Regions from separate parts of the Rossellomorea sp. FS2 genome, predicted to be linked through region 3. Evidence: predicted binding sites of a transcription regulator. Region 3 holds the regulator's gene; each other region holds the start of a gene.
What was found. The regulator LexA, encoded in region 3, represses DNA repair genes until DNA is damaged. The targets are predictions, from matches to a motif close to CGAACATATGTTCG.
Positions count from the first base shown of each region.

Region 1: parE (DNA topoisomerase IV subunit B) is a predicted target of LexA. The motif match lies at 5,854-5,867, and genes of this name have one in related genera.
Region 2: uvrB (excinuclease ABC subunit UvrB) is a predicted target of LexA. The motif match lies at 4,010-4,023, and genes of this name have one in related genera.

Region 1 covers NZ_JBLRVS010000001.1:1,039,804-1,050,200, forward strand. Annotated here, with positions in the region: gene ACNA6I_RS05570 (alanine/glycine:cation symporter family protein) at 1-1,112, opposite strand, end outside; gene parC (DNA topoisomerase IV subunit A) at 1,394-3,826, opposite strand; gene parE (DNA topoisomerase IV subunit B) at 3,826-5,799, opposite strand; gene ACNA6I_RS05585 (CoA-binding protein) at 6,025-6,432, opposite strand; gene ACNA6I_RS05590 (purine/pyrimidine permease) at 6,505-7,779, opposite strand; gene plsY (glycerol-3-phosphate 1-O-acyltransferase PlsY) at 7,978-8,562, shown strand; gene ACNA6I_RS05600 (CapA family protein) at 8,707-9,858, shown strand; gene ACNA6I_RS05605 (HesB/YadR/YfhF family protein) at 9,960-10,253, shown strand; gene ACNA6I_RS05610 (hypothetical protein) at 10,290-10,397, opposite strand, start outside.
Region 2 covers NZ_JBLRVS010000005.1:171,874-182,270, reverse strand. Annotated here, with positions in the region: gene uvrA (excinuclease ABC subunit UvrA) at 1-1,899, opposite strand, end outside; gene uvrB (excinuclease ABC subunit UvrB) at 1,907-3,889, opposite strand; gene ACNA6I_RS17290 (CsbA family protein) at 4,279-4,509, opposite strand; gene ACNA6I_RS17285 (HD domain-containing protein) at 4,577-5,215, opposite strand; gene ACNA6I_RS17280 (phosphoglycerate dehydrogenase) at 5,358-6,533, opposite strand; gene serC (3-phosphoserine/phosphohydroxythreonine transaminase) at 6,520-7,608, opposite strand; gene ACNA6I_RS17270 (TrkH family potassium uptake protein) at 7,802-9,124, opposite strand; gene ACNA6I_RS17265 (potassium channel family protein) at 9,127-9,783, opposite strand; cyclic di-AMP (ydaO/yuaA leader) riboswitch at 9,947-10,077, opposite strand; gene ACNA6I_RS17260 (DUF1206 domain-containing protein) at 10,270-10,397, shown strand, end outside.
Region 3 covers NZ_JBLRVS010000001.1:1,231,064-1,241,460, reverse strand. Annotated here, with positions in the region: gene ACNA6I_RS06570 (SulP family inorganic anion transporter) at 1-1,434, opposite strand, end outside; gene ACNA6I_RS06565 (recombinase family protein) at 1,558-2,100, shown strand; gene lexA (transcriptional repressor LexA) at 2,150-2,770, opposite strand; gene ACNA6I_RS06555 (LysM peptidoglycan-binding domain-containing protein) at 2,928-3,251, shown strand; gene ACNA6I_RS06550 (recombinase family protein) at 3,263-3,913, shown strand; gene ACNA6I_RS06545 (DUF896 domain-containing protein) at 3,983-4,213, shown strand; gene tkt (transketolase) at 4,405-6,411, shown strand; gene ACNA6I_RS06535 (GNAT family N-acetyltransferase) at 6,465-6,920, shown strand; gene sirA (sporulation inhibitor of replication protein SirA) at 7,023-7,460, shown strand; gene ACNA6I_RS06525 (YneF family protein) at 7,546-7,767, shown strand; gene ACNA6I_RS06520 (CamS family sex pheromone protein) at 8,019-9,140, shown strand; gene ACNA6I_RS06515 (ABC transporter transmembrane domain-containing protein) at 9,275-10,397, shown strand, end outside.

The DNA.
Region 1 (10,397 bases), 190 kb from region 3:
GTCTCACCATAATAGTAGTTTCCGATGATTGAGCTGAAGGCGAACAGGAAGATGGCAATCGCAACGAACGTATTGGCCCATCCCCCTACGTGCGTGGTGAGGGCTGCCTGGGTCAGCTGAATGCCGTCTGTACCACCCATGTACTCATTCGATAGGATGATGATGAATGCTGTCGACGTACAGATGATCAGGGTGTCTGTGAATACACCTAACGTCTGGATGAGTCCCTGTTTTGCTGGATGGGTGACCCCTGCGCTTGCCGCTGCATTCGGAGCACTCCCCATACCGGCTTCATTCGAGAAGAGTCCCCGTTTGATTCCCAGCATGATGGCCGCTCCGACCGATCCGCTTGCGACTTCCCTGATACCGAATGCATTTTCGAATATAAGGGCGATCATACCCGGGATTTCTGTCACATTTAGGATCAAGATGAACAATGCCAGTAAGATATACAAGATTGCCATGACAGGTACGACAATCTGCGTCACACTGGCAATCCTCTTGACGCCACCGAAGATAATCACAGCCGTGAGTACAGCCAGGATGATGCCGATGGTCAAACGATCGAACGAATAGGCTTCATTCATGGCCAGAGAGATCGTATTGGATTGAACCGAGTTGAAAACGAGCCCGAAACAGAATGTGATGATGATGGCGAATAGGATCCCCATCCATCTTGCATTGAGTCCCTTCTCCATATAATAGGCAGGACCTCCACGGAAGCCGTCCTTCCCGTCCTTGACCTTGTAAATTTGAGCGAGTGTACTTTCAATGAAGCTGGTCGCTCCCCCCAAAAGGGCAATCAGCCACATCCAGAACACGGCCCCGGGACCTCCTCCAGCTATGGCCGTGGCAACCCCTGCAAGGTTCCCTGTGCCGACCCTGGATGCCGTACTAATGGTGAAGGCCTGGAAGGAAGATATACCCCGCTTCCCTTCAGCCGAAACGGTATTCTTGTCCGTCAACAGCCTCCCCATTTCCTTGATATATCGGAATTGTACGAAATTTGTCCGTATGGAAAAATAGATTCCTAGTCCGATCAAACCTGCAATAAGTATGTACGTCCAGATGATGTCGCTCGTTCCGGACATGATTTTGTTGAATAATTCCATCTAATTCCTCCCGTATGTAATCTCAAAGTTGATTTACCCTCATTCTTTTTGTCTAATCCCTTTCTACACATTTTTTCCATAAAATCAGAAAAAACCTAAAAGCGGGTGAGATACCCTAGGTTTTTTTATAATTTACCTTATCCAACTTTATTAGTCCATGGTAATTCGGTCCAGAATGTGTACTGTACCTGTGACTTATGACCTTGATCGCTATATAAAAATCCACCCTGAAGATGGACATGCCGCCCTCCGGGTGGATTTTTTCATTTCGCTTTATTTTGCTACTCTTGATCGGATAATGGTTCGGCCCACAGCTTGGTTACCGCCCCGCTGTCTCCTTCATCAATGACAAATGAGCCGTTGGAGTATCGATCGTTGAACCGGATTGATGATACCTGTACCGTTTCAAGCTTCCCTTTGCTGGTGAGCAGAGTGACACTTTGTTTATCTGAAACAATTTCAGCACCAGATACGCGGTGAGGATTCGATTTGAGCTCCCTCAACATGATGACTCCGCGCTTGGCCCTGCCCGTTTTTTCGAACTCTGAGAGCTTCATCTTCTTGATGGCACCGCGATGAGTCGCGAGTACGACCGCTTGTTTCTCCGGATTTGTGATGATCTTGCCTGAAACGACGAAATCATCATCTTTCAGGTTGATTCCTTTCACTCCCGCTGCACGCGGTCCGACCGTATTGACTTCCTCTTCGGCAAACCAGAGTCCATAACTGCTGTTGGTGGCAAGGAAGAGGTCATGTGACCCATCCGTAACATGTACATCCACGAGCTCATCGTCCCCCTTTAGATTGATGGCGACGAGTGGACGGGAATAGCGCTGTGCCTTATACTGCAGCATCTCTGTTTTCTTCACCATTCCGTTTTTGGTGATGAACATGAGGTACAGGGATGGATCGAATTCTTTAACCGGTACCGCTTTTAGGACCTGTTCGTCCTTATCAATCGGTACGATATTACCGATATGCTGGCCAAGGTCCTTCCAGCGGATATCCGGCAGTTCGTGAACCGGGCAGTAAACGTAATTACCTTTGTTCGTGAATACGAGAAGGACATCCGTCGTATTCATTTCGTATTGGCCGAGGAGCCTGTCGGTTTCCTTCATGGCGAGGTCCTGACCGTTGGATGCCGAGTAGGAACGGAGACTTGTCCGCTTGATGTACCCGTCGCTGGTGACGGTCACCATGACATCTTCACTTGCAATCAATACTTCGAGATTGATTTTAAGCTCTTCGATCTGATCTTCAATGACGGTACGGCGGTCATCGGCGAACGTCTTTTTGATTGCTTTCAGTTCTTTCTTGATGACACTTGCGAGTTTCGACTCACTTGCCAGTATCGCACTCAATTCTGTGATCAGCTTATCAAGCTCTTCCGCTTCTTTTTGAAGCGCCGTGATATCCGTATTGGTCAGCCTGTAAAGCTGGAGGCTCACGATGGCTTCTGACTGGGCCTCCGTGAAGGCGAATTCACTGATCAGGTTGTTTTTGGCGTCCCGTTTATCCTTGGATGCACGGATGGTTGCAATCACTTGATCCAGGATCGACAGTGCCTTCATCAGTCCTTCTACGATATGCTGGCGGTCCTTTGCCTTATTCAGATCATACTTCGTCCGATTCGTCACGACTTCTTTCTGATGGACGATATAGGAATCGAGAAGCTGACAGAGTCCCATCAGTTTAGGGCGTCGATTCGAGATCGCCACCATATTGAAGTTATAAGTAATCTGTAGATCGCTGTTTTTGTACAGGTAATTCAGTACACCCGTGGCATCTGCATCTTTCTTAAGTTCCACCACGATGCGAAGCCCCTGACGGTCCGTTTCATCACGCACTTCGGCAATGCCTTCCACTTTACGGTCGACCCTGAACTCATCCATTTTCTTGACGAGATTGGCTTTGTTGATTTCGTATGGAATTTCCGTAATGACGATCTGCTGCTTGCTTCCGCGGATGCTTTCAATCTCCGCTTTACCTCGTACGACGATTTTTCCTTTGCCTGTTTCGTACGCCTTCCTGATGCCGTCGATGCCCTGGATGATCCCTCCTGTCGGAAAATCAGGGCCTTTCAGGACGGTCATCAATTCTTCCACCGTACTGTCAGGACAATCCATCCTCATGATGGCTGCATCGATCACTTCTCCGAGATGATGCGGGGGTATATCCGTTGCATACCCGGCCGAGATCCCTGTCGAACCATTCACCAACAGGTTCGGGAAGCGGGACGGAAGGACGGTGGGCTCTTCGGAGGTGTCATCAAAGTTCGGGATGAAATCGACAGTCTTTTTGTCGATATCCCTTAAAAGTTCCATGGAAATGGCGGAAAGTCTGGCTTCTGTGTAACGCATGGCAGCGGGAGGATCGCCGTCGATGCTCCCGTTATTCCCGTGCATTTCAACAAGATACTTCCGGACTTTCCATTCCTGGCTCATCCTCACCATGGCATCATAGACCGATGTATCTCCGTGGGGATGGTAGTTACCGATGACATTACCGACCGTTTTAGCCGATTTTCTGAACCCTTTTTCCTGCGTGTTGCCGTCCACATACATCGCGTAAAGGATCCTGCGCTGAACTGGTTTCAATCCATCACGCGCATCGGGCAGGGCGCGTTCCTGGATGATGTATTTACTGTAACGACCGAAGCGGTCTCCGATGACCTCTTCAAGAGGCAGATCTTGATAGCGTTCCACTGATGTCATTATTGCCCCTCCTCTGCGACCATGATGTTCTCATTCTCAAGAATGCTTCCTTCTTCTTCAAGACCGAAGGCAACGTTGCTTTCGATCCACTTCCGCCGTGGCTCGACCTTATCGCCCATCAGCGTGGTGACACGGCGTTCCGCTCTGGCAGCATCATCGATTTTCACGCGAATGAGAGCCCTTGTTTCGGGATCCATCGTCGTTTCCCACAGCTGATCGGCATTCATTTCACCCAGTCCTTTGTAGCGCTGGATCATATATCCTTTTCCGATTTTGGAGACGGCGCCCTTCAGCTCTTCATCCGTCCATGCATACTCGATCTTTTCCTTCTTCCCTACGCCTTTGCTCACTTTATAGAGGGGTGGAAGGGCGATATACACCTTTCCTGCTTCTACAAGGGGTTTCATATAGCGATAGAAGAACGTCAGTAAGAGGACTTGGATATGGGCACCATCTGTATCGGCATCCGTCATGATCACGATCTTATCGTAGTTGATATCATCCACATTGAACTCAGGGCCAACTCCGCCGCCGATGGCATGAATGATCGTGTTGATTTCTTCGTTCTTGAAGATGTCGGCAAGCTTGGCTTTTTCCGTATTGATTACCTTTCCCCTTAGAGGAAGGATCGCCTGGAATTTCCTGTCTCGACCTTGTTTTGCTGATCCACCGGCGGAATCACCCTCCACTAGATACAGTTCATTCCGCTCAGGATTCCTGGATTGTGCAGGCGTCAATTTGCCGGATAATACAGTTTCGGACCTCTTCCGCTTTTTCCCGTTCCTTGCTTCTTCCCTTGCTTTTCGTGCTGCTTCACGCGCCTGTGCGGCTTTGATGGATTTTTTGATCAGCAATGAGCTTGTGTCGGGATTCTCCTCTAGAAAATAGAGCAAATGCTCGGACACAACGGCATCGACTGCAGAACGTGCTTCACTTGTCCCTAGCTTCCCTTTCGTCTGACCTTCGAACTGGAGGAGTTCTTCCGGTATACGGACGGAAACGATGCTTGAAAGTCCTTCCCGGATATCGGTTCCTTCAAGATTTTTGTCGCGGTCTTTCAGGATGCCTGCTTTCCGTGCGTATTCATTGAACACCCTTGTCATGGCCGTTTTGGCTCCAGCTTCGTGTGTTCCTCCGTCCTTGGTGCGGACATTGTTGACGAAGGAGAGGATGTTTTCTGAGAAGCCATCGTTGAATTGGAAGGCGAACTCAACTTCGATTGTATGGTTCTCCCCTTCGAAAAAGGCGACTTTATGAAGGTTGTCCTTCTCCTCATTCAAGTACTCCACAAACGCCTGTATTCCGCTTTCATAATGGAATACATCCTTTTGATCATGTCGTTCATCAATAATTTCGATTTTAAACCCTTTAAGCAGGAAGGCTGATTCCCTGAGGCGCTCACAAAGAGTGTCGTAATTATAGGTGGTTGTGCTGAAGATGGTCGGATCGGGCTTGAAGTGGATCTTTGTTCCGGTCTTTTTTGTCGTCCCGATCTTCTCAAGCGTCGTCTCAGGCTTCCCCCCGTTGATGAACTTCTGCTGATACTTTGTTCCATCCCTTTCAATGGTGACGGTCAGCCACTCTGATAGGGCATTGACGACGGATGCACCGACTCCATGAAGGCCTCCGCTCGTCTTGTAACCGCCCTGTCCGAATTTCCCTCCGGCGTGAAGGACCGTCAGGATGACCTCCGGAGTCGGTTTACCAGAACGGTGCATTCCAGTAGGCATCCCGCGCCCTTTATCTTGAACGGAGATACTATTATCTTTATGTATGGTGACGATGATCTCGTTTCCGAAACCGGCCAACGCCTCATCCACCGAATTATCCACGATTTCATATACCAGATGATGAAGTCCCCTTGTATCAGTCGAACCGATGTACATCCCCGGCCGTTTCCTTACGGCTTCAAGGCCTTCTAATACTTGAATGGCATCATCATTGTAATCCATGGTCTTTTTCTGACTGGCCACGAACATTCCCCTTTCAACACTTTCACTTACTTGTTTATGTACTACTATATCATAAGAACGCATGTTCGTTCACCCGTAAAATGGTGAACCACTATGCTTTATTTTAGCGTTATATTTGAAATTCGCAAATGAAAATCCCTGAATTTACATAATCCCGGATAACATTTTTCTGCAGAAATGTCACAGAAAAAACAAGCGGCATCATTCGCCGCTTGCCTGTAAATCCTATCTGGTTAAGGCATGTTCCACTTTGATACAACGATCCATGATGACCGTATACCCTTTTTCTTTGAGGAAGGAATAGGCCTCCTCATTCACAACACCGAGCTGGGACCAGAATACCGGCGAATCGATCTCATCAAATTCGCGGGCAATTTCAGGTAGGAATTCAGAACGTCTGAAGACATTGACGATATCGACAGGACCCTCGATGTCTTTTAAACTGCTGACAGCCTTCACCCCGAGAGCGGACTCGATCGTTGGGTTGACAGGGATGATTTCATAACCGCTGGCCTGCATCGCCTGGGAGACGGTATAGGAGGTCCTGGCGGGATTATCACTCAGTCCGATGACGGCTATCCGTCTCGACCGTTTCAGGATGCGACCGATTTCTTCTCTACTTGGATTCTCCATGGTTGATAACCTCCTTTAAACATCACTATTCCCTTATTTCTCCACCCTAATCTTGAATTCCTTTTGATTTTGTTAAGTATTTTTTTTCATCAGAATCTGTTCCGTTATGATGGCTACGATGGTGCCGAGAATAAGCCCGTTATTCAAAATTGATGCCGCGATGACAGGAAGACCTTCAAAAGCACTGGCTGGAACACCCATGGCACCTACACCGATGATCAAAGCGATTCCGGCTGTGAAGTGGACGCGATCCACTTCTTTGACCTTTCTGTATTCATCGAGGGCGAGGCCGACCATCTTGATGAAGATGACCGTGGTCACCGCATAACCGACGGGTGCCGGCAGACTGGCGAACACATTCATCACTTTCGGTACGAAGCTTGCGATGACGATGATGATGCTTCCGAGGATAAACGGAAGCGTAGAGAAAAGCCTTGTAGAAGCAACGAAACCTGCAGCACCTGAGATCGGGACAGAGCCGATCGCGGAGAACCCTCCGCCGAGGAGCTGATTGATACCCGCAGCAATACCACTTTGCGTATAGCGTACCGGTACCTCCTTACCGCTTTTTTTCATCACTTCTTCCATGACCCGTATCGAAGCGATCATATTCGTCGTTAACAGGAAGGTGATGAAGATGGCTGTTACAATGATTCCCGAATCGAATACCGGTCTTCCGAAGGCAAACACCTCCGGAAGGGAGAACCAGCTGCTCGAAACAGACGTGGTCTTGGTCAGCCCTAAGAGACCAAAGATGATCCAGCCGCCGATCAAGGCGAAGATGATCGAATATCTCTGGAGCCATTGAACCTTATGCCCTTGTAGATAGAGGGCGATGAGGATTGTCAGTGCGCTGCCGAGCAGAACAAGCCAGTCAAACGGCTGCCCTTCATGCTGGATGCCAAACATTCCCTTGACGAATGATCCGCTCAGCTGCAGGATCAAGAGCATGAGGTAGACAAATGTAATCGTGGGGGTGAAAAGAGAGGTCAGTTTTTTCAATAAACCTGTCAACGACAGGATAATAAAGATGATTCCGCTTACAATCATCCCCCCTTGAAGAACGCCCATCACTTGACTGTGCGACTCGTACAGCGTTCCTGCGAATCCGGCATATATGGTAAATACACCCCACCACAAACCCGCGGGTCCTTCATTAATCGGCAGTCTATGCCCGATAAGCGCCTGAATCAGACTTGCGGCACCTAATACAAAAATGGTTCTCTGGATGAAACCAGCCGTCTCGGCAGGAGACAGCTGGAAGAGGTCGGCAATCGCAATGGGGGCGGCAATGGATCCTGCGATCATGAATGCCATCCATTGGAATGCGGCTAAGACGAGTTGCATGTTGACACCTTCATTTCTATTTTCTAGTCTAACGATTCATTTTAACATAACTGTGCCTCTATGGATCATATGTTATACAAAGAGGATTCACTATCTACTTTTAAGAACAGGTACTAATTTTTACAGTATTTTTCCCCTATGAATAGGTAAAACATGTTACTATAAGAGTGGATTAGTTATATTAAAGGAGAAATGAACATGATCTTAGCCCTTATACTCGTATTATCCTATCTTTTGGGCTCCATTCCCTCAGGACTATGGATTGGAAAATCCTTTTACGGAATAGATATACGCGAACATGGAAGTGGAAATCTTGGCGGGACCAATACCTTCAGGGTGCTGGGTAAAAAAGCGGGGATGACCGTTACCGCAATGGATATTCTTAAAGGAACGGCCGCAACGCTCATTCCGTTACTCTTCGCCAGTACTCAGGACTACCAGCTTCTTGCTGGAGTCGTAGCTGTCGTGGGACATATGTTCCCGGTTTTTGCAGGTTTCAGAGGAGGAAAAGCGGTTGCCACATCTGCAGGCGTCCTGCTTGGATATGCCCCGCTGGTGTTTGTCATCCTCCTGGCTGTATTTTTCATCAGCCTTTACTTTAGCAAATACGTATCGCTTTCCTCCATGTTGGCAGGAGTGTTCGCCTTCATCTATACGCTGATCGTGTGGGACATTCCCCTCATCATCGTCGTAGGCATACTTACAGCCTTTGTCATCTACCGGCATCGAAGCAATATCGTCCGTATTAAAAATAAAACCGAACCGAAAGTCACATGGATTTGATGTACAAACGAAAAGCCCATTTCAGGGCTTTTTTCTTTTGTTTGCCTCCTCCTCCATGTCGAACCCTGTATAAATTTAAAAAATTTCGCCTATTCCCTTCTTTTTTGTGTAAAATAGGGTGAAGTCAACTAGTCAAAAAGGATGATGAATGTGAATAAAAAAATGATCGGGCTCGCGATTGCTTTTCTATTGCTGATTGCAGTCGGAGGTCTTTTGAGCATGCAGTACAATGATGCCGGTACACAAACAGGTGGACTCGCTTCTGATCAGCATGCAGTCAGGGAGTTGCAAGTTAAAGATAAGTCCATTGAAACCAGTGCCACCATCGCAGGAATTGGGGATATCCTTCTGCATGACCGGGTGTATGAAGACGCGAAAAAAGACGGTTCGTACGACTTTGCGCCCATGTTTGCAGGTGTAAAAGACATACTCAAGTCACCTGATTTCCTGATTGCCAATCAGGAATCGACACCAGGCGGTACAAAGATCGGATTGTCCACTTACCCGTCCTTTAACAGTCCATACGAAATCATCGACACACTCCAGGACGTAGGGGTGGATGTTGTAACAACGGCAAACAATCACTCCATTGACCGCGGGGAAAAAGGTCTTCTAAGTGCCATCGATTATTATGAAAAAGTGTCCATGCCCTATGTCGGTACATTTAAGAATCAGAAAGATCAGGATACGATCCGTACATTCAATGTCAATGGGATCAAATTTGCTCTCTTATCGTATACATACGGAACAAATGGCATCCCGGTGCCTGCAGGTAAAGAGTATCTCGTGAATCTCATCGACGAAGACAACATGATCAACGAAATTAAAAGAGCCAGGAAACTTGACGTGGATATGGTCGTGATGAGCCTTCACTGGGGAAATGAATATGAGCGGTTCCCGAATGAAGAACAGAAACGATTAGGGAAAGTCATGACGGAAAATGGAGTCGATGTCATTTTTGGACACCATCCTCATGTGCTACAACCCATTGAGAAAGTGAAGACAGAAGATGGCCGTGAAGCCATCATCGTTTATTCATTGGGGAATTTCCTTTCAGGACAAAAAGATGACTACAAGGATATCGGGGGCATGGCCACTGTGACGGTGAATAAATCGATCCAGGATGGCCGTGTGACTCTCTCTTATCCTTCAGTCGACTTCGAACCGACGTATGTGTCCGAGCAGGGGTATTCCAACTATCGTCTTCACCCCCTTTCTGAGGCCCATAAAAAAGGACTGATTTCAAACTCGGCAAAGGAAATCACTACACATATGACCGATGGGATGGCTCAATAAAAAGGTTCATAAGAGCGCATAACTAGTGGTTTCGCTTCATTCAGGCTATAATGGGAAGGAACCTTTAGGTTGAATACATATCAAGAAGGGAGTCTCGATCGATGAAGATACATCTATCAGATGAAGCACTTGCCTGGTTTAAAGACGAAATGCTCGTAGATGAAGGAGAGTATGTCCGTTTTTATGTACGCTATGGAGGATCGAGCCCGTTGCATGACAGCTTCTCACTAGGTGTCAGCAAGGAAGAGCCGATCGAAGCGGCAGAAACGTTGGAAAAGGCCGATCGGACCTTCTTCGTTGAAGAACGTGATCTGTGGTTTTTTGACGGACATGACCTATTCGTGGAATTTGATTCCTCCAGAGAAGAGCCTGCTTACGAATATAAAAAAGCATAAGAAAAAAAGGCTGGCCATTATGGTCAGCCTTTTCTCTTATGAGATATGGAAGCGGTCAATGTGATCCTCCAGTCCCTCTGCCATGAGTATCTGCAGCTGCTTCTCTCCAAGAAGGTCAAAGTGAGGGTATCCTTTATGGCGATG
Region 2 (10,397 bases), on a different contig from region 3:
CAGACCGAGGGGCAGCTTCACTTTTACGTTATTCAAGTTGTTCTGCTTCGCTCCGAGGATCTCCAGATAACGGCCGTCCGGTTTGCGTCTTTCCTGCGGAAGCGGGATGAATTTCTTCCCTGACAGGTATTGTCCGGTCAAAGATTTGTCATCATCCATGACTTCCTGAGGGGTTCCGGCCGAGATGATCTCTCCCCCGTGGGCCCCTGCACCAGGACCGATATCGACGAGATAGTCGGCGGCCATCATCGTGTCTTCATCATGCTCGACGACGATGAGGGTGTTTCCGATATCCCTCATATTCTTGAGGGTATCGATGAGCCTGTCATTATCGCGCTGATGAAGTCCGATCGACGGCTCATCGAGGATATAGAGGACGCCAGTCAGACGCGAACCGATCTGGGTCGCAAGCCTGATCCTCTGTGCTTCCCCGCCTGACAGTGTACCGGCAGCCCGACTGAGGGTCAGGTATTCAAGCCCGACGTTCACGAGGAAACCGAGACGCTCGCGGATTTCCCTCAGGATAAGTCTCGCGATCTGCATATCTTTCTCCGAAAGTTCCAGCGCATCAAAGAATTGATCTGCTTCCTGGATCGAGAAGGCCGTTACCTGACCGATATGAAGGGAATCGACCTTCACGGCGAGGGACTCTTCCTTGAGCCTGTGACCATCGCAGCTCGGACAGTTTTGTGTAGCCATGTATTTCTCCATCTGCTCACGCACGTAATCGGAGCTTGTCTCGCGGTAACGTCTCTCCACGTTCGCCATGACGCCTTCGAACCGAAGGTAATTCTCCCTGACTTGACCGAAGTCATTCTCATAGCGGAAATAGATCTCGTCTTTTCCGCTCCCGTGAAGGATTTTGTCCATATCGTGCTTCGGCAGGTTCTTCACCGGTACATCCATGGGGATCCCGTAATGATCACAAACCGCCTTCAACAGGGAAGGGTAATACTGTGAACTTGTCGGCTCCCACGGAGCGATGGCATGCTCATCAAGGGTCTTATCCCAGTTCGGGATCACAAGCTCTTTATCGACTTCGAGTTTCGTTCCAAGACCGTCGCATGTCGGACATGCCCCGAACGGACTGTTGAATGAGAACATCCTCGGTTCGAGCTCTGAAATCGAGAATCCGCAGTACGGGCACGCATGATGCTCGCTGAACAGAAGCTCCTCTTCCCCGATCACATCGATGATCACCTGACCGTCGGAAAGGCGCAGTGCTGATTCAAGGGAGTCCGATAGGCGGGCCGCCACGCCCTCTTTTACCACGACGCGGTCGATGATGACTTCGATGGTGTGCTTTTTATTTTTCTCAAGGGTGATTTCTTCGCCGAGGTCTTCCACCTCTCCGTCGATCCGCACCCTTACGTATCCCTGCTTCTTGATATCCTCAAGGGTCTTCGCATGAGTTCCCTTGCGGCCCGATACAACGGGAGCAAGCACCTGTAGCTTCGTGCGTTCCGGATACTCAAGGATGCGGTCCACCATCTGTTCGATCGTTTGTGAAGTAATTTCGATTCCATGATTCGGACAGATCGGCTTCCCTACCCTTGCATACAGGAGTCGGAGATAATCATAGATCTCGGTTACGGTCCCTACTGTGGAACGGGGATTCCGGCTCGTCGTCTTCTGATCGATGGAAATCGCCGGTGACAGCCCTTCAATGGCATCCACATCCGGCTTATCCATTTGACCGAGGAACTGCCTGGCATAGGCAGACAGGGACTCCACGTAACGCCTTTGACCTTCCGCATAGATCGTGTCGAAGGCAAGGGATGATTTCCCTGAACCCGAAAGGCCGGTCAATACGACCAGCTTATCCCTCGGGATGGTGATATCTATATTTTTAAGATTATGAGCGCGAGCTCCTTGTACAATAATATTTTCCTGCGCCATAAGTCGTTCATCCTTCCGCTTTCAGCTCGAGAATGGTATCGCGAAGCTGGGCTGCCCGTTCGAAATCGAGGGCTTTGGCCGCTTCCTTCATTTCCCCTTCTAGGCTGGCAATAAGTTTTTGTCTCTCCGGTTTGGACAGTTTCGACACATTTGTGCGACCTCCGTCCATCTCCTCTGTATCCTCCACTTCGCGAGTGGCCTTGATGGCATCACGGATTTCCTTCTGGATCGTCGTCGGGGTGATGCCGTGCTTCTCGTTGTATTCTTCCTGGATTTCCCGGCGACGCTTCGTCTCGCTGATCGCCTTCTCCATGGAATCGGTCATCTTATCTGCATACATGATGACTTTCCCTTCGCTGTTACGGGCCGCACGTCCGATGGTCTGGATCAAGGATCGTTCGGACCGGAGGAAACCTTCCTTATCGGCGTCGAGTATCGTCACCAAGGACACTTCAGGTATATCCAGCCCCTCCCTTAGGAGGTTGATCCCGATGAGAACATCATATTTTCCGAGGCGGAGATCACGGATGATCTCGATCCGCTCCAGGGTCTTGATCTCGGAATGCAGGTATTGGACCTTGATGCCGATTTCCTTCAGATAGGCACTGAGGTCCTCGGACATCTTCTTCGTGAGGGTGGTGACAAGGACACGTTCGTCCTTTTCCACCCGTTCATTGATTTCACCGATAAGGTCATCGATCTGCCCTTCGATGGGACGCACTTCGATAATCGGATCAAGCAGACCCGTCGGACGGATGATCTGCTCGACCATTTCCGGACTGTGCTCAAGCTCATAAGGACCCGGCGTCGCAGACACGTAAAGAAGCTGATTCGTCTTCCCTTCGAACTCATCGAACTTCAACGGACGGTTATCCATGGCGGATGGCAGGCGGAATCCGTGGTCCACGAGCACTTTTTTACGCGCCTGGTCCCCGTTGAACATACCGCGGACCTGCGGAAGCGTCACATGGGACTCATCGATGACGATGAGGAAGTCTTCCGGGAAGTAATCCATCAGGGTGTAAGGCGTAGAGCCGGGCGGTCTCAGCGTAAGATGACGGGAATAGTTCTCGATTCCTGAACAGAAGCCCATCTCCCTCATCATCTCAAGGTCATATCGGGTCCGCTGCTCCAGACGCTGTGCTTCGAGGAGCTTATCTTCCTCCCTCATGACCTTGAGCTGTTCTTCAAGCTCCTTCTCGATGTTTTCGATGGCCACCTTCATCTTCTCTTCGCGGGTGACGAAGTGGGAAGCCGGGAAAATCGCGACATGATCGCGGTCACCCATGATTTCCCCCGTGAGGGCATCGACTTCACGGATCCGGTCGATTTCATCACCGAAAAACTCGACCCTCATGCAGTGTTCATCCCGTGATGCCGGGAAGATTTCCACCACGTCACCGCGGACCCTGAACGTCCCGCGCTGAAAGTCGATATCATTTCGTTCATATTGTATATCCACAAGCTTCCTCAAAAGCTGATTACGTTCAATTTCCATCCCAACGCGCAGGGACAGGACAAGCTCCCTGTATTCTTCCGGATTACCCAACCCGTAGATACAGGATACACTTGCGATGATAATGACATCCTTCCGTTCAAACAGTGCGGAGGTGGCAGAGTGGCGAAGCTTATCGATCTCATCATTGATGCTCGCATCCTTCTCGATGAACGTATCGGTCTGAGGGACATATGCCTCCGGCTGGTAGTAATCGTAGTAACTTACGAAGTACTCTACGGCATTGTCGGGAAAGAATTCCTTGAACTCGCTGTAGAGCTGTCCGGCCAGCGTTTTATTGTGGGCAATGATAAGAGTGGGCTTCTCCACTTCCTTGATGACATTGGAAACGGTGAACGTCTTTCCCGTTCCCGTCGCCCCGAGGAGCGTCTGGTGGCGTTTGCCTTCCTTGATGCCCTCTACCAGCTTCTTGATTGCCAGGGGCTGGTCCCCTTCAGGTTTGTATTTAGACTTTAGCTCGAATTGATCTTTCACCGTGAAACCTCCTATAGGTAAGGAACAGTATGTTCTATGCTTGTCTATACCCATCCCTTGCACTGTCCATTCGTCTCTTCCCATTTTACCACAATCGGTCGGAATTTAACCATCAATAAGCGAACAAAAGTTCGTTTTTATTCCACAGGACGCCTTAAACTGTGGACAATCTCCGGTTCGACAATCTTCCTGCTGGCAATCGACAGCATTCGACGACTTTTACACACACCTTGTGGATATATCTGTTGATAACCACTATGGTGCTGTGGAAAAGAAGACCCTTTACCCACAATTCGTCAAAATTCTTGTGTACTTTAAAATTGAGAACGCATACAAACTGTGCATAACTCAAGAAAACAAAAAAAGCACTCCCTACTGGGAATGCCCGGTTATTCACTTTTTCGCCCTTTTCCCTTCATCCGCCCGCTGTACCAAAAACCCGCTGTCAAACTGGCTGCGTCGATCACGATCAGCAGAATGGAGTCCGTATATCCTTTGGAAACGGAAGCGGCGATCAGTGCCACGGTCAAGAGAAGTCCGATATATCGATTATAGGTCACCCTCGAAAAGAATACGACGAGGAGGCCGGGCAGGAAGGCTGCCAGAATGATCTTGGACACATTCAACTCTCCTTAAAGAAGGAATATCAATTAGTTTAACGGATATTCCCTCTTCTGGAAAGAGGCATCAGACCCCTGATGACAGAATCCGTTCCGTCCTCTCTTTCAATTCACTGTGGGGGATGAATTTCTCGGCCAGCATGTCCGGCAAGACGTACTCAAGGAAGTATTTCACACTCGCAAGCTCCTTGAATTTAATGATCGTCGAAAGGGCTTCCTGATAGATCTCCATAAAAAGCGGCTCCGGATTCCCTTTTTGGATCTCGCCGAACGATTCATACAGAAGATCAACTTTGTCGGCTACGGATAAAATCCTGCCTTCCAGTGTCTCGTCCTTCCCTTCTTTGAAGCGATTCCTGTATACATCATGGAATTGCGGAGGGAATTCTGTTGTGATGAACTTTTTCACCATCTGATCCTCCACCTGGCTGAACAGTTCCCTGAGTTCCTTCGACGCATATTTCACAGGCGTCTTGATGTCCCCGGTGAAAAGCTCTGCATAATCATGATTCAACGCCTTTTCATACAGGGACTTCCAATCGACATCCTGTCCCTCTTGTTCTTCCACGGTTCCGAGAAATTGTGCAATCTTCGTCACCTTGAAAGAGTGGCTGGCCACATTGTGCTGATGATATTTGAACCGACCTGGACAACGGATGAGCGTCTCGAGGTCTGATAGACTTTTAAAGTAGTGATGGATCCCCATTTCGATTCTCCTCTCTAAGGCATACTATGATGTGCCGGATGTATTGCCAATGGCAGAAGCCCTTTGCCATAGACTTCCCCGCTTACCTGAATATAAACAAATCCCCCCTGCACGGTGCAAGGGAGGATTTGTGGGGTCTATATTAAATCAATCTGACCGATACGACCCCATCGATGCCTTCAATCTTCTGTTTCAGTCCCGCCTGCTCTTCTTCGGTCAGGACGTGATCAAGATCGATCATCGTGTAGGCCCATGTGGCTTTGCTTCGATTGATCATGTCGGCAATATTGACAGCGAAGCCGGAGAGGGCCGTCGTGATCTGCCCCACCATGTTCGGGATATTCTGATGCATGACGGTGAGCCTCATCTTTCCGCTGTACGGAAGCTCGACATCAGGCAGATTCACGGCATGCTTGATGTTCCCTGTTTCCAGATAGGTCTTCAACTGCTTCGTCGCCATGACGGCACAGTTTTCTTCGGACTCCACGGTCGAAGCGCCCAGGTGGGGTACGGGGACGACATTCTTCATGGAAAGGACCCGGGAATTCGGGAAGTCGGTCACATACTTACTTACCGTTCCGGACTCGAGAGCCTGCCCGAGGGTACTCTCATCCACCAGCTCACCACGTGAGAAGTTCAGGATGGTCATTCCTTGTTTCATCTTGTTGAAGCTCGATTCGTTCACGAGGCGATTTGTCTTATCAGTCAACGGGATATGAAGGGTGACGAAATCGCATTCCGCCCATACTTCATCGATGTGCATGGCACGATTGACGTCGCGCGAAAGCCTCCAGGCCGCATCCACCGAAATGAACGGATCATACGCAACCACGTCCATCCCAAGGGCGAGTGCATCGTTGGCCACAAGGACACCGATGGCCCCAAGACCGACGACGCCCAGCTTCTTGCCTTTGATTTCACTTCCTACAAACTCCTTCTTCTTCGCTTCCACGACAGCTGCCACATCATCCCCATGTTCCTGAAGGGTTTTTGCCCATCCCACCGCCGAAAAAAGATTCCTCGAAGAAGCAATGAGATTGGCAAGAACGAGTTCCTTCACGGCATTGGCATTGGCACCAGGCGTATTGAATACGACAATCCCTTTTTCCGTACACTCGTCAATGGGGATATTATTCACTCCGGCACCGGCCCTCGCAATGGCTTTCACAGATTGTGGAAACTCGAAGTCATGGAGATTCTTGGATCTGACAAGAATTCCATCGGGATCACCGCTTCCGTTCAGATAATAATTCAAATCTTCTTCAATAAGGGACAACCCCCGTTGGCTGATGGCATTGAATGTATTAATGGTCAACATGTGATGTTCCTCCTTGGTCTGCTTCGAATTCTTTCATGAAATCCACCAATGCCCTGACTCCTTCAAGGGGCATGGCGTTATAGAGGCTCGCCCGCATGCCGCCAACGGAACGATGTCCCTTCAGGAACTCGAACCCGCGTTCTTTCGCTTGTTCCAGGAAGAGCTTGTTCCGTTCATCACTGTCTGTGGTGAACGGGATGTTCATCAGTGAGCGGCTTGCTTCAGGTACAGGATTGGAGAACAGGCTTGATTCGTCGATACAGCTATATAGCAGCCCCGCTTTCTCCCGGTTGAGTGCCTCCATACCTGCCACCCCGCCGTTTTCCTTCACCCACTCAAGAACGAGCTTAAGCACATAGATAGCGAAGGTAGGAGGCGTATTGAACATGGATCCGTTCTTCACGTACGTTTCATAATTCAACATGGTCGGGCATGTGTCCGGTGCTTTCCCGATGAAATCTCTGCGGACGATCGCAACGGTGACACCCGATGGACCAAGGTTCTTCTGGGCCCCGGCATAAATCAGGCCGAACGAAGACACATCGATCGGTTCCGACAGGATATGGGATGACATATCCGCCACGAGGGGAATGCCGCCTGTTTCGGGATAAGTGGCGTACCTTGTCCCTTCTATTGTATTGTTGGACGTGATGTGGACGTACGCTGCATCAGGAGAGAAATCTTCTTTTGTATACGCAGGGATATCTTCCGGTGACTCAATTTGATGGATGCTTCCGAGTTTTCCCGCTTCCTTGACCGCTTTCTTCGACCAGCTTCCCGTCACGATATAGTCAGCGACACCATGTTCAGCAAGAAGATTCATCGGGACCATGGAAAACTGCAGAGAAGCGCCTCCCTGAAGGAAAAGGACTTCATACTCTTCAGGGATGGTCATAAGCTCCCTCAGCAGGGCTTCTGCCCCCTCGATGACTTCTTCGAACGGACCGGAACGATGGCTCAATTCCATGATAGACATGCCCGTCCCGTCGTAGTTCAATAATTCCTGTTGCACTTTTTCCAATACTGGACGGGGAAGAACGGCTGGACCTGCAGAAAAATTGAACACTTGCTTCAACAAAAACACCACCTACACAATCGTTCAGAATTTTTCCAAAGTATATGAAGAAACATGACATTCGTCAACAACCCTGACGAACGAAGAAAACGCTTACGAAGTAAGATTTTAAGAGATAGCGCAAAAATTGCGGGGTTCTTATTGTTTTTGGAATAATCACTCAAACACAAAAAATAAGGCAGCAATAGCTGCCTTATCCTGTAAGGATATCTTCTTTCGGGTATCGGATTTTCTCTTTACCCGGTCGCGAGAGGGAGTATGCGAGGGTCAACGGACCCATTTTCCCTGCGAACATGACGAAGATGATGACCCACTTCCCGACGGTACTTAACTCCGGACTGAAATTCATGGATAAGCCGACGGTGCCGAATGCCGATACCACTTCGAATAATAGCGTGAGGAAATCCGCTCCTTTTTCCGAGATGGTAAGGATGAATAAGGCCCCTACAACCAAAAGGACGCTAAGGGTGGATATCGCCAGGGATTTCAGGATGACCGTTTGATCAATGGAGCGCCGGAAGATCTTGACTTCTTTTTTATCCCTCAAGAAGGCACCTACCGCGAGAAGGATCATGAGGAATGTCGTAAGCTTGATCCCCCCACCTGTGGATGCACTTCCTGCCCCGATGAACATGAGAAGGACCGTAAAGAAAAGAGTCGGACTTTCCATCTCACCATAATCAAGCGTATTGAACCCTGCGGTCCTCGGTGTCACGGCCTGAAAGTAGGAAGCCAATCCTTTGTCACCGAGAGAAAGAGGTCCCAGTGTACCCGGGTTGTTATACTCCAGGACGAAGATGATGATCGTTGCTACCACATTGATCAAAAGCGTACCCAGGATCATGATCTTCGAGTGGAGGGACAGCTTCTTAAACGCACGTGATTTCCACCCGTCCACCAAGACGGTGAATCCTATCCCACCGATGATGAAAAGGAAGGATAGAGTGAAGGTGATGACCGGATTCCCCACAAATCGCATCATGTTGTCGGGCCACAAACCGAATCCGGCGTTATTAAAAGCGGAAACAGAATGGAAAAGGCTATAAAACAAGCCTTCTGACCACCCGTATCGGGGCACCCATTGAGTGGCAAGGAAGGTCATTCCGATCCCCTCCACCAGCAATGAAAAGGTGAAAAGGTATTTCACGAGCATGATCACCCCGCCCACAGAGGTCTGATTCAACGACTGTTGCAGCAACAGCCGTTCCTTGAATCCGATCTTCTTCCCGAGCATCATGACGATCAGGACAGCGAACGACATGATGCCCAGCCCTCCAAGCTGGATCAGACACATGACGACAATCTGACCGAAAATGGTGTAGACGGAACCGGTATCGACAACGGCAAGCCCCGTCACGGTCATGGCTGAGGTTGTCGTAAAAAGGGCTTCGAGCCACGTGATCGGCTCTGTCGTCGAGATGGGAAGCTTCAAGAGAGCCATACCCACCATGATGAAAAAGGCAAAGACTGCCACCAGCAGCTGCGGTGGACTTAAATGGATGACCCTGTACTTCATGGTTATACCCCTTCTTTTTCAAATCGATTGATATCGCGATTATGGCCGATCACAATCAACAGATCTCCCAGTTCAACCGTATCGTCTGCACTCGGTGAGACAATGACCTCATCCCCGCGATGGATGGCAATGATATTGCATCCATACCGCGCACGGACGTCAAGATCCATGAGCGTACGGTTCGCAACTTTGGACGAAGCCCTGACCTCTACGATGCTATGCTCCTTTGAAAGTTCGATGTAGTCGATGATTTTCTCCGATGTCATATGATGAGCGATTTTTTTCGCCATGTCCCGTTCAGGATGGATGACCTTGTCGGCACCGATCCTTTCAAGCACCTTTTGATGGTACGCATTCGACGCCTTCACCCAGACCTCCTTGACACCCAGCTCTTTCAGAAGCAGTGTCGTCAGGATGCTCGCCTCCACGCTTTCTCCGAATGATACGATCACGTGATCGAAATTACGGAGGCCGAGGGATCTCAATACGGACTCATCCATGGCATTGGCCTGGACGGCGTGAGTCGCCACATCCGCGTAGCGCTGAACCACCTCTTCGTGCAGATCGATTGCCAGCACCTCTGTATCAAGCCTGCTCAATTCCTCCACCAGGTTCCCCCCGAATTTTCCAAGACCGATAACGGCGAATTGCTTTTTCATGATGTACTCCTCCAACTGACTTTACTGATATTTTCGTATCTTTTGTTGTTTTCCACTTGTTCATTCATCTTCCATGATGAATCATGCTGATTCATTAAATGAAGGCACAAAAAAGACCGCAGGAACTAAGCCTGTGGCCATCGTCTATACGATTCCAAGGTTCATTCACTCCCATTTACGCTTACGAGGTTAGCTGACGGATTCGGGCCATGGAAGCAGCCCTACCTTAAAAAGGATTCACCCCTAATGAACTCGGGTCCCCCGCTTCTTTGCAGAATTAAGCGATGATATGATATAAAGCAACCAGCTTTGATGATAGATATATTACTCCTAGACACATTCGTTGTCTATAACTATTTTAGCCTTTTTTTCGCGGGGAATGAGAAATGGATGAACCACCATCATTTACTTGCTCCGTCCATGGTTTCGAACCCTGCGTTTAGGGAATATTGCTTATAAAATGCAAACTGAAGGGAAGAAGTAGCCATGGCTGACATTACATCGGTCCTGCCTTCCGGTAAGGACAACTCAAAGGATATCAAACCATGGATCAGGGGGTTCGCCCGCATAGGATTCATATCAAGGGGACTCGTCTACATGCTGATTGGCGCCCT
Region 3 (10,397 bases):
TGTCAGCAGTAGAAGCGAGTCCTGAATCTTTTTACTTGTAGAGCTTAGTCCGATCGTCTCCACTTTACAGCCTTGATTTTTGCATTTGGCCAGGACTTTCGCGATGGCTGCTACTGCAGATTCATCCCAGATGTGGGCATGGGAAAGATCGATCTTAACGTACTGAACTTCGCCGGTCAGTTGAATGGAGCCTACGAACGTATCCACTGATGCAAAGAATAGTTGGCCTTCAACCGTGAACTTGCGCTTAACACCATCCACTTCTTCCGTAACCTTCAACTTTGATAGTTTGGCCACAAAGATCATGGCACTCAGCAATACCCCTGCAATAACACCTTTTGATAGATCATGAGTGGCAACCACGATCGCCACGGTGATGAGCATCACTGCGGCATCTCCTTTCGGGGCTTTCCAGATATAACGGAAGGAAGACCAGTCGAAGGTACCGATAGAAACCATGATCATAATTCCAGCAAGAACGGCCATGGGAATCTTCACAACAAGGTCCCCAAGTACGATGATGAGAAACATCAGGAAGGCCCCGGCTACGAATGTGGACAAGCGCCCGCGTCCTCCGGACTTTACATTGATCACCGACTGACCGATCATCGCGCATCCGGCCATCCCACCGAAGAATCCATTAATGATATTGGCGACACCCTGACCCCTTGCTTCCTGATTTTTATTGCTGTCCGTATCCGTCATGTCATCAACGATTGAGGCCGTCATGAGGGATTCGAGCAGTCCTACAATCGCTAGGGCGAGTGAGTAGGGGAAAATGATGCTCAATGTTTCAAATGAAAACGGCACATCAGGAAGGAAGAACGAAGGCAAGGTCTGGCTTATCGTCCCCAGATCTCCTACGGTCCTCAAGTCTGCTTGTGAAAACAAGGCGATGGCGGTTAGCACCACAATGGCTACAAGTGGTGCAGGGATGGACTTGACGAACCGTGGGAGTACATACACAATCACCAACGTCACCGCCACAAATACATAGGTCATCCCGTTGATATTGAAGAAGTGAGGCACTTGTGCCGAAAAAATCAGGATGGCCAGTGCATTCACGAAGCCGATCATCACAGCACGGGGTATGAATTTCATGAGTCTCGCGATTTTACATACACCGAACAGGAGTTGGAAGATTCCCGTCAAGATGGTGGCCGCCAACAGATAATTCAACCCGTAATCTTTGACAAGCGGGACCATGACGAGTGCCATGGCACCGGTAGCAGCAGAAATCAAGGCCGGTCTTCCGCCTACAAAGGAAATAATGACGGCAATGCAGAAAGAAGCATATAGCCCGACCATGGGATCGACACCGGCTATGATGGAAAAGGCAATGGCTTCCGGAATGAGGGCAAGGGCGACGACGATCCCGGAAAGGATGTCTCCCTTGACATTCGAAAACCACTGCTGTTTTATGGTATTCTTCATATTGTCACCTCGTAGAAATCGTAAATTTACGTTCAATAAAAAAAAGTTTATCACCGACTTTCCCAAAAGTGAACCTTTTTGGGAAAGTTATTCAAGAATAGGTTGGGGAGGGAAGAGACGCCTATGATCATCGGATACTACAGACCGAGCTTTGAGGATCCAGAAGGACGGCAACAGGAAACAGAGCTCCTGAAGATAGAATGCAAGGTTTTATACAGGGAGGAACATTCTTCACCTAAGAGAAGGGTAAAACTGGAAGAACTGCTAGCCGTAGTTGGGGAAGGAGATACGGTCGTGGTCACTTCCTTAATCGACTTCGCTGATTCCAGCCGACAGTTACTGGAGCTATTGAACCAGCTTGAAGCGAAAGGTACACGCTTCATTTCTATATCAGAAGGGCTGTCGACCAGTCCGGGGCAGTCGTACCGTTTTCAGGAAGTCCTTGAGCATCTTATAAGCTTTCAAAGCGATGTGATCAGTGAAAGGACAAAAAAAGGCATAGGTGAAGCGAAAGAGAAGGGAGTCAGTACGGGACGGCCGCGCAAGCCGGATGAAAATGTAAAAAAGGCGATCGACATGTACGAAACGAAAACCTACAGTCTTTCAGAAATCAAAGAGAAGACGGGCATCAGTAAGTCCACCCTCTACCGATATCTCGAAAGATAGCAAAAAAGAGCTCCGGTCACATGTGACCGGAGCTCTTTTCTAGATATCATTAATGAACTTGCCGGTAGACACCGACGACTTTCCCGAGGATCGATACATTGCGGAGGATGATCGGGTCCATGGAAGAGTTTTCAGGCTGGAGCCTTACGAAATCCTTTTCTTTGAAGAAACGTTTCACGGTCGCCTCATCCTCTTCAGTCATGGCGACGACGATCTCACCATTGTTGGCTGTCTGCTGCTGCCTTACGATGACGAAATCACCGTCGAGGATCCCGGCTTCAATCATACTGTCACCCATGATTTCAAGCATAAAGGTATGCTCGTCAGCCGGAGCCATTCTCTCTGGGAGAGGGAAGTATTCTTCGACGTTTTCAACCGCTGTGATCGGTTGACCCGCCGTGACTTTCCCGATGAGGGGAACATTCACGACATTGTGACGGGGGATCGAGTCTTCCACAAGGTCGAGGATCTCAATGGCTCTTGGCTTGGTAGGATCCCTGCGGATGAGACCTTTGCTTTCAAGTCGGGCCAGGTGGCCGTGGACAGTAGAACTTGAAGCCAGTCCCACCGCTTCCCCGATTTCGCGCACGGAAGGCGGATAGCCTTTTTCTTTCACGGAGCTTTTGATATATTCCAAGATATCCTGCTGCCGTTTGGATAGTTTTGTCATAGTCACGCACCTCTATCTATCGATCTTATGTTCCCATTATAACATGGTGGTGGGAACGATACAAACATAAGTTCGAATTTTTGATTGACTCCAAACGGATGTTCGTATTATGATGGATGTAACAAATAGAACAAACATTCGTATGGAGGGAATCATTATGGCAGGGAAACTTTGGGCGAATTACTCATATATACTTGTATTTTTTGGCTTGGCACTTGTGGCATCAATCTATTTCATTCTTCAAATGGAACACGGAGTATCTTATCATAGTATAGAGGTGCAGGAGGGCGATACGCTCTGGACCATTGCAGATCAATACAGCAGCGACTCTTCCATGTCCACCGATGAATTTATCAAATGGGTGGGTGAACAGAATAATCTGGCCACCTATACAATTTCTGCGGGTGATTCCCTTGTGCTCCCAGTCGAGAAAAAGCTCGGGATCAACGGGGATTATCAGTATGTCATGAACGAGGAATAGAGGGGTTTTGAATGAATGCAATCATCTACTGTCGGGTGAGCACGAAGAAGGATACACAGGAAACATCACTCGAGCGTCAGGAAGAAGAGCTGGCGAAACTTGCACGGGAGTACGGAATGCAGGTTTCATCGGTCATAAGGGATCAGGCAAGTGGCTATGACCTTGATCGGCCTGGCGTTCTCGAGATGCTTGATCTTGTAAGGGATCAGGCGATCGATGCAGTGTTGATCCAGGATGAGACAAGGATCGGAAGGGGAAATGCGAAGATTGCCCTGATCCATTGCCTTTTGAAGGAGGATGTCAAGATTATCAGTCAGTCCCAGAGCGGGGAGCTGCATCTGTCGGACTCTGACTCCATGGTCATTAACATCGTAAGCATGGTGGAGGAATATCAGCGCAAGCTGCATAATTTGAAGATCAAAAGAGGCATGAAACGGGCCGTGGCGAACGGATTCCGTCCCCAGAAGAATTTGAAGAACAAGGGGAATATTGAGGGTAGGGAGCGTAAGGAAGTCCCCGTTGAAGAAATTGTCAGGCTGCGCAAGAATGAATTGACCTTTGCAGAGATTGCCGCTACTCTTCGGGGATTCGGCTATGATGTTTCGAAGGCAACCGTTCATAGGCGTTATAAAGAGCATATGGATGCAGTCGATCAAGCGTAACCCTTGTCATCCCCTATTATATTTAGTAACATGTCGTTATACGTTACCGAAATCAAAGGGGTTTTATAGATGCTTTCAAAAGAAAAGATGAACCGGATCAATGAATTATCCAAAAAATCTAAGTCTACCGGACTTTCAGCAGATGAAGCGAAGGAACAGACCAGATTGAGGAAAGAATATCTTGAGACGTTCCGCCAATCCATGAAAGGGACCATTGAAAACACCAGGATCTTTGATCCCGATGGAAATGAAGTGACGCCCAAGAAGATACAGGAAATTCAAAACAAAAAGAAACACTGATTCTCAGTAGTCAATACTGGATCACGCGGACTTCAAAGCGTGATCCTTTTTATTATGCAAAAAAAGTGCCAGTAATTCCGAACGGATATCAGTTTTAACAAAAAGGAAGACGTGGTATCATTCAAGATAGTTGTATAAACAGCCAAAGAAGATTAATATTAAGTAGAGATTGAAAAGGAAGGATGTCTGACATGTTTGATAAAACAGATCAATTAGCAATTAACACAATCCGAACGTTATCGATCGATGCGATCGAAAAGGCAAACTCCGGTCATCCGGGAATGCCGATGGGTGCAGCTCCTATGGCGTATGCTCTATGGACACGCTTCATGAACCATAACCCCAAAAATCCACATTGGTTTAACCGTGACCGTTTCGTTCTCTCTGCAGGACATGGGTCAATGCTTTTATACAGCTTGCTTCACCTTTCAGGCTATGATGTTTCCATGGATGACCTGAAGAATTTCCGCCAGTGGGGTAGTAAAACACCAGGACACCCTGAGTATAAACATACAGCAGGTGTAGAAGCGACAACAGGTCCACTTGGACAAGGAATCGCGATGGCAGTTGGTATGGCCATGGCTGAGAGACATATGGCAGCCACTTATAATAAAGAGGGCCACGACATCATCGATCACTTTACATATTCCATCTGTGGAGACGGAGATTTGATGGAGGGCGTTTCAGCTGAGGCGGCCTCACTTGCTGCTCACTTGAAATTGGGCCGCTTGGTCGTTCTTTATGATTCAAATGATATTTCCCTTGACGGGGAACTTGATAAGTCATTCTCTGAAAGTGTCAAAGGCCGTTTCGAATCTTACGGTTGGCAATATGTCCGCGTGGAAGATGGAAATGATCTTGATGAGATTTCCAAAGCCATCGAAGAAGCACAAGGTGATACAAGCCGCCCTACAATGATCGAAGTGAAAACGGTCATCGGCTACGGTGCACCTAATAAATCTGGTAAGTCTGCTGTTCATGGTGCTCCACTCGGGGAAGACGAGATGAAACTGACGAAGGATTACTATAAATGGACGTTCGAACAAGACTTCCATGTTCCGGATGAAGTCTACGCCCGTTTTGAAGAGAAAATCCAACAGGCAGGTAGTGAAAAAGAGGAAGCATGGGCGAAGAAATTCGTTGCGTATCAAGATGCGCTTCCAGAGCTTTCTGCTCAGCTGGAAACAGCGATCAGAGGCGATTTGGCCGAAGGATGGGACAAAGAAATCCCGGTTTACGAAGAGGGAAGCTCATTGGCAAGCCGTGCTTCTTCAGGAGACGTGCTGAATGCCATCGCTAAAAACCTGCCAACCTTCATCGGTGGATCTGCCGACCTTGCCGGGTCCAACAAAACGAACATCAAAGGCGAAGCAGACTTCTCTGCAGAAGCGTATGATGGACGTAATATTTGGTTCGGTGTCCGTGAATTTGCCATGGGTGCAGCCATGAACGGTATGGCTCTGCACGGTGGACTGCAAGTGTTTGGTGGAACATTCTTTGTGTTCAGTGACTATCTACGTCCTGCCATCCGTTTGGCAGCTTTGATGGGACTTCCGGTCACATACGTCTTCACCCATGATAGTATCGCAGTCGGAGAAGATGGACCTACACATGAGCCTGTAGAACAGCTTGCATCACTCCGTGCCCTGCCGAATCTATCTGTCATTCGACCTGCAGACGGCAATGAGGTAGCCGCTGCGTGGAGGCTTGCTGTCGAGTCGAAAGATCAGCCGACCATGCTTGTACTTTCGCGTCAGAACCTGCCTACCATGAAGTCATCTGCTGATAAAGCATATAACGGTGTTAGCAAGGGTGCGTATGTAGCTTCTCCTGCCGGCAAAGAACAGCCTGATGCCATTTTGATTGCTACCGGTTCAGAAGTGGGTCTTGCCCTGGACGCTCAAAAAGCACTCGAAAAAGACGGAATCAATACATCTGTCGTCAGCATGCCGTCTTGGGATCGTTTCGAAAAGCAATCTCCGGAATACAAGGAGTCCATCCTTCCGAAAAGCGTGAAGAAACGTCTTGCCATCGAGATGGGTTCACCACTCGGATGGGATCGTTACGTTGGTGACGAAGGTGACATCCTGGCCATTGACGGCTTCGGTGCTTCAGCTCCTGGAGAAAAAGTGATGGAAGAGTACGGATTTACAACAAATAATGTTGTATCCCGTATCAAAGCCCTTCTTCAAAAGTAAGACATTTTAAGCCGGCTCATCCATTGAGCCGGCTTTTTTAGGTGGTGTAATAGATGGAAATCATTTATGAACAGCAAAAAGACCGAAGCGCCTTCATCCCCCTTTTGATGCTGGCTGATGAATCGGAAGCCGTAGTAAGAAGCTATCTGGAAGATGGGGAAGTGTACACCTTCTCAAACGCTGGAGAGACCGTAGGGATTATGCTCATGGTGGCAGTGGATTCATCCACCATCGAGATTAAGAACATGGCGGTGGTAGATTCAGCGCGTGGACAGGGGACCGGCCGACAGATGATCAAGGAGATGGAAAAAAAGTTGAAGAATTCAGGGTATCGAACCATACTGGTCGGGACATCAAATTCGTCCATAGGCAACCTGATATTCTATCAAAAATGCGGTTTTCGATTTGAATCCATCAAAAAAGATTTCTTCTTGGTCTATCCGGAGCCATTCTATGAGAATGGAATAAGAGGTTTGGATATGGTGATGCTGAAAAAAGAATTGGGCTGAAACGGTGATTCGACAAAACTAGTCCATCTTCTCAACAATTTCTGACAACTCCTCTTCCTATGATTGGTTATACTGAATAGTATAATGGGAGGGGGAGTAACTGTGCGACGCTATCAGGTCTATTGGATTGCAGAGGAGTTTGCCCAGCATTTTTACGGTAGGGAACGGATGTTTCACCAGCTTTTCAACGAGATGGAGAGTTCTTCCGGGGAATTGCACACGATCATTTCCAAGCAGGTAGAGTATATTACAAGACCGATTCCATACCTCCCAACGAGACGCTTCATACAAAATGAGTTATTATCGGTCAATGGTTCCGGATGGGACGATGATAGGGCCGTGATCCACCTGGAGTCATCAGGGGTCTCTCTTGAATTAAAAGAGAGAATGTTGACGATTCATGCATGGGGAACCGATGAATCAGAGTACATTTTCTTTGAAATTCTAAGGAGACATATGGGATACTTATTGGCTGTGGACATTCAAAATGAACGGTTTGGATGGTTAAAGCCGATAAAACAAAGAAAATTTATATATTAATTAAGAAATTATGACAGAAATATTGTATAATCTTCTTTGGTTTAGTACACTTTTATAAGGACAACATGAAGGAGGAAGTAATCGTATGTCAACGACCGCTATAGCTATTCTGGTCGGCGTGATCGCACTGCTTGCCGGAGTTGCGCTAGGGTTCTTCATCGCTCGTAAGTACATGATGAGCTATCTTAAGAAAAACCCGCCGATTAACGAACAAATGCTACGCATGATGATGATGCAAATGGGACAGAAACCGTCTCAGAAAAAGATCAATCAAATGATGAATGCAATGAACAAAAACATGAAATAATCATCCCTGTATGATGGGACTGAGATAAATCATTTCGCTACCCTTTATTGGAGAGTAAGACTTTTCTACTGGAAATGCTGTCAGATTGGTTTATCCGTTTTATCGCAACGAAGCCACTTCCCATCGGGAAGTGGCTTTGTTGCGGGGTGGAAAGATGAATGTCTGTTAAAATGATGGATTTCACAAATTAGTATGATTATCATTCTTCAACCGATTTGATTTGTGGTAAACTATAGTCCGGAGGTTGTTGTATGAAAAAATGGATGATTGCTTCTCTTTCACTATTGATCTTCGCATCAGGATGCGCGAATAAGCCATCTGAAGTAGTCAGTGATGAAACACTTGAAGCACAAAGCAAGGCAGCCGGTAAGGCGCGTGAATATTTAACCTATAAAATCGATCAAGAAAAAAAGTCCGTCAATCGTGGACTGATCACGCAAACGGTGAATAACCGCAGCGATATGGATGAAATCGAAACGGGCTTGATGTCACAGTCCATCAAACACTTTTCTCCGGGTAAAGTGAACTATCAGGAAGGTCAATACCTGACCAATATCAATGATTGGATCAAACGAAAGTCTTCTTCAAACAAAACAGGTTTGAATCCCGAATTGAAGGTAGAGGACGGTATGGGATGGGAAGAGCAGGTGCAATTGGAGAAGGACAACCCTGCATATCTTGCCTACATTCATGAACAGAATTACGTAGATTCAAAAGGGAACATTCAGGGGATTTCCCTGGGGCTCGCCATGAACTCTGTGGATTACATAAGGGTGCAGGACAGTCAGAAACTCATGCACTTTGATGAAAAGCAAATCGGTTCAAAAGAAATGGCCGCTTATGGAAAAAAGGCCGCCGAAACGATTGTTAAGCGAATCAGGAAGAATTCAAAATTAAAAGATGTTCCCATTATGATCTCCCTCTATAAACTTCAGCCGACCAATAGCGTCGTGCCGGGAAATTACTTCACCACGGCATTCATCGACGGGAATGACAATTCTATCAAGAAATGGAATGACCTTGATGAGAAATACTATTATTTCCCAAGTGATAAAGGGGAAGAGAAAAACCGGGACTTGGCGAAGAACCTATTGAACCTGGAAGATGAGGTGTCCAAGTACTTCTCACACCAAGATATCAAGCTCGTCGGGAAAGCACTGTACTCCGGTGATTCAATCAACAAGCTTGTGATCGAGGTGAACACGGGCATGGTCAAGGAGACGGAACTGATCGGGTTCTCCCAGGTGTTCGGCCCCGAGATCGTCGATTATTTCCCTAATATCCCGGTATATGTATACGTAAAAACACCTAAAGGGGTCAAGGCCACGATTGTAAAAGAAGTGGATCAGGAACCCTTTGTCGACATTCAATGAGCATCTCTTCGGAGGTGCTTTTTTTATTTGATGAAAGGAGTGCACATTCTTTAAAAGGGTCTGTTTTTTTCATTTATTACTGTCTGAGTATTTGGTAAAATAAAGAGTCTTAAGAAAATTATGGGGGAGTAGATATGAGGGTATTTTTAGATTTAAAATGGTTTTTTCTCCAGGAGAAAAAATCCTATATAACCGGAATTTTGATCCTTTTGATGGTAGCCTTTTTGCAGTTGATCCCTCCTAAAGTCGTTGGGATCGTTGTGGATGGGATCAAGGATAGCACCTTGACGCGTTCTGATATTGTAAGGTGGATGCTTATTCTGGCCGGAACGGCAGTGGCCATGTATGGGTTGCGATACGTCTGGAGAATCATGATATTCGGTTCGGCGAATCGGCTATCGAAGCTTCTCAGGAACCAGCTTTATCATCATTTCACCAAAATGGCTCCTTCGTTTTTTCAGAAAAGGCGTGTGGGGGACCTTATGGCTCATGCAACGAACGATCTCCAGGCGATCCAGCAAACAGCCGGTTCGGGCGTATTGACCCTCGTTGATTCCTTGTCGACAGGAGGGTTCGTCATTATCGCCATGGCCTTCACGATCAGCTGGAAACTCACGCTGATTGCATTGATCCCCATGCCGTTCATGGCCATTCTGACAAGTTACTATGGAACACTTCTTCATAAACGTTTCCATAAAGCCCAGGAAGCGTTCTCTTCACTCAACGATAAGACCCAGGAAAGCGTGACAGGAGTCAAAGTCCTGAAGACGTTTGGGCAGGAGAAGGAGGATATCGAATCCTTCAGGCGTGAGTCGGAAGATGTGGTGCAAAAAAATATGAGTGTCGCCAGAGTAGACTCATTATTCGATCCCACCATTTCCATTATCGTAGGTCTCTCGTTTTTCCTTTCCATCGTATTCGGATCAAAGTTTGTCCTGAGCGGTGAATTGACCATCGGAGAGCTCATATCATTCACAACCTATCTGGGTTTACTCATCTGGCCGATGCTTGCATTTGGGTGGTTATTCAATATTGTCGAGCGTGGAAGGGCTTCATACGACCGGGTGTCGAGATTATTGAGGGAAGAAGTTGAGATCGTGGATGGAACGGTAATGGAGAAGCCGAGAGGAGATATCAAGTATGCCATCGAATCGTTCGCATTCCCTGGAGAGAAGGATCCGGCCCTGAAGGGTATCCAATTCACGTTGAAAAAAGGCCAGACCCTCGGGATCGTCGGGAAAACCGGTGCAGGAAAGA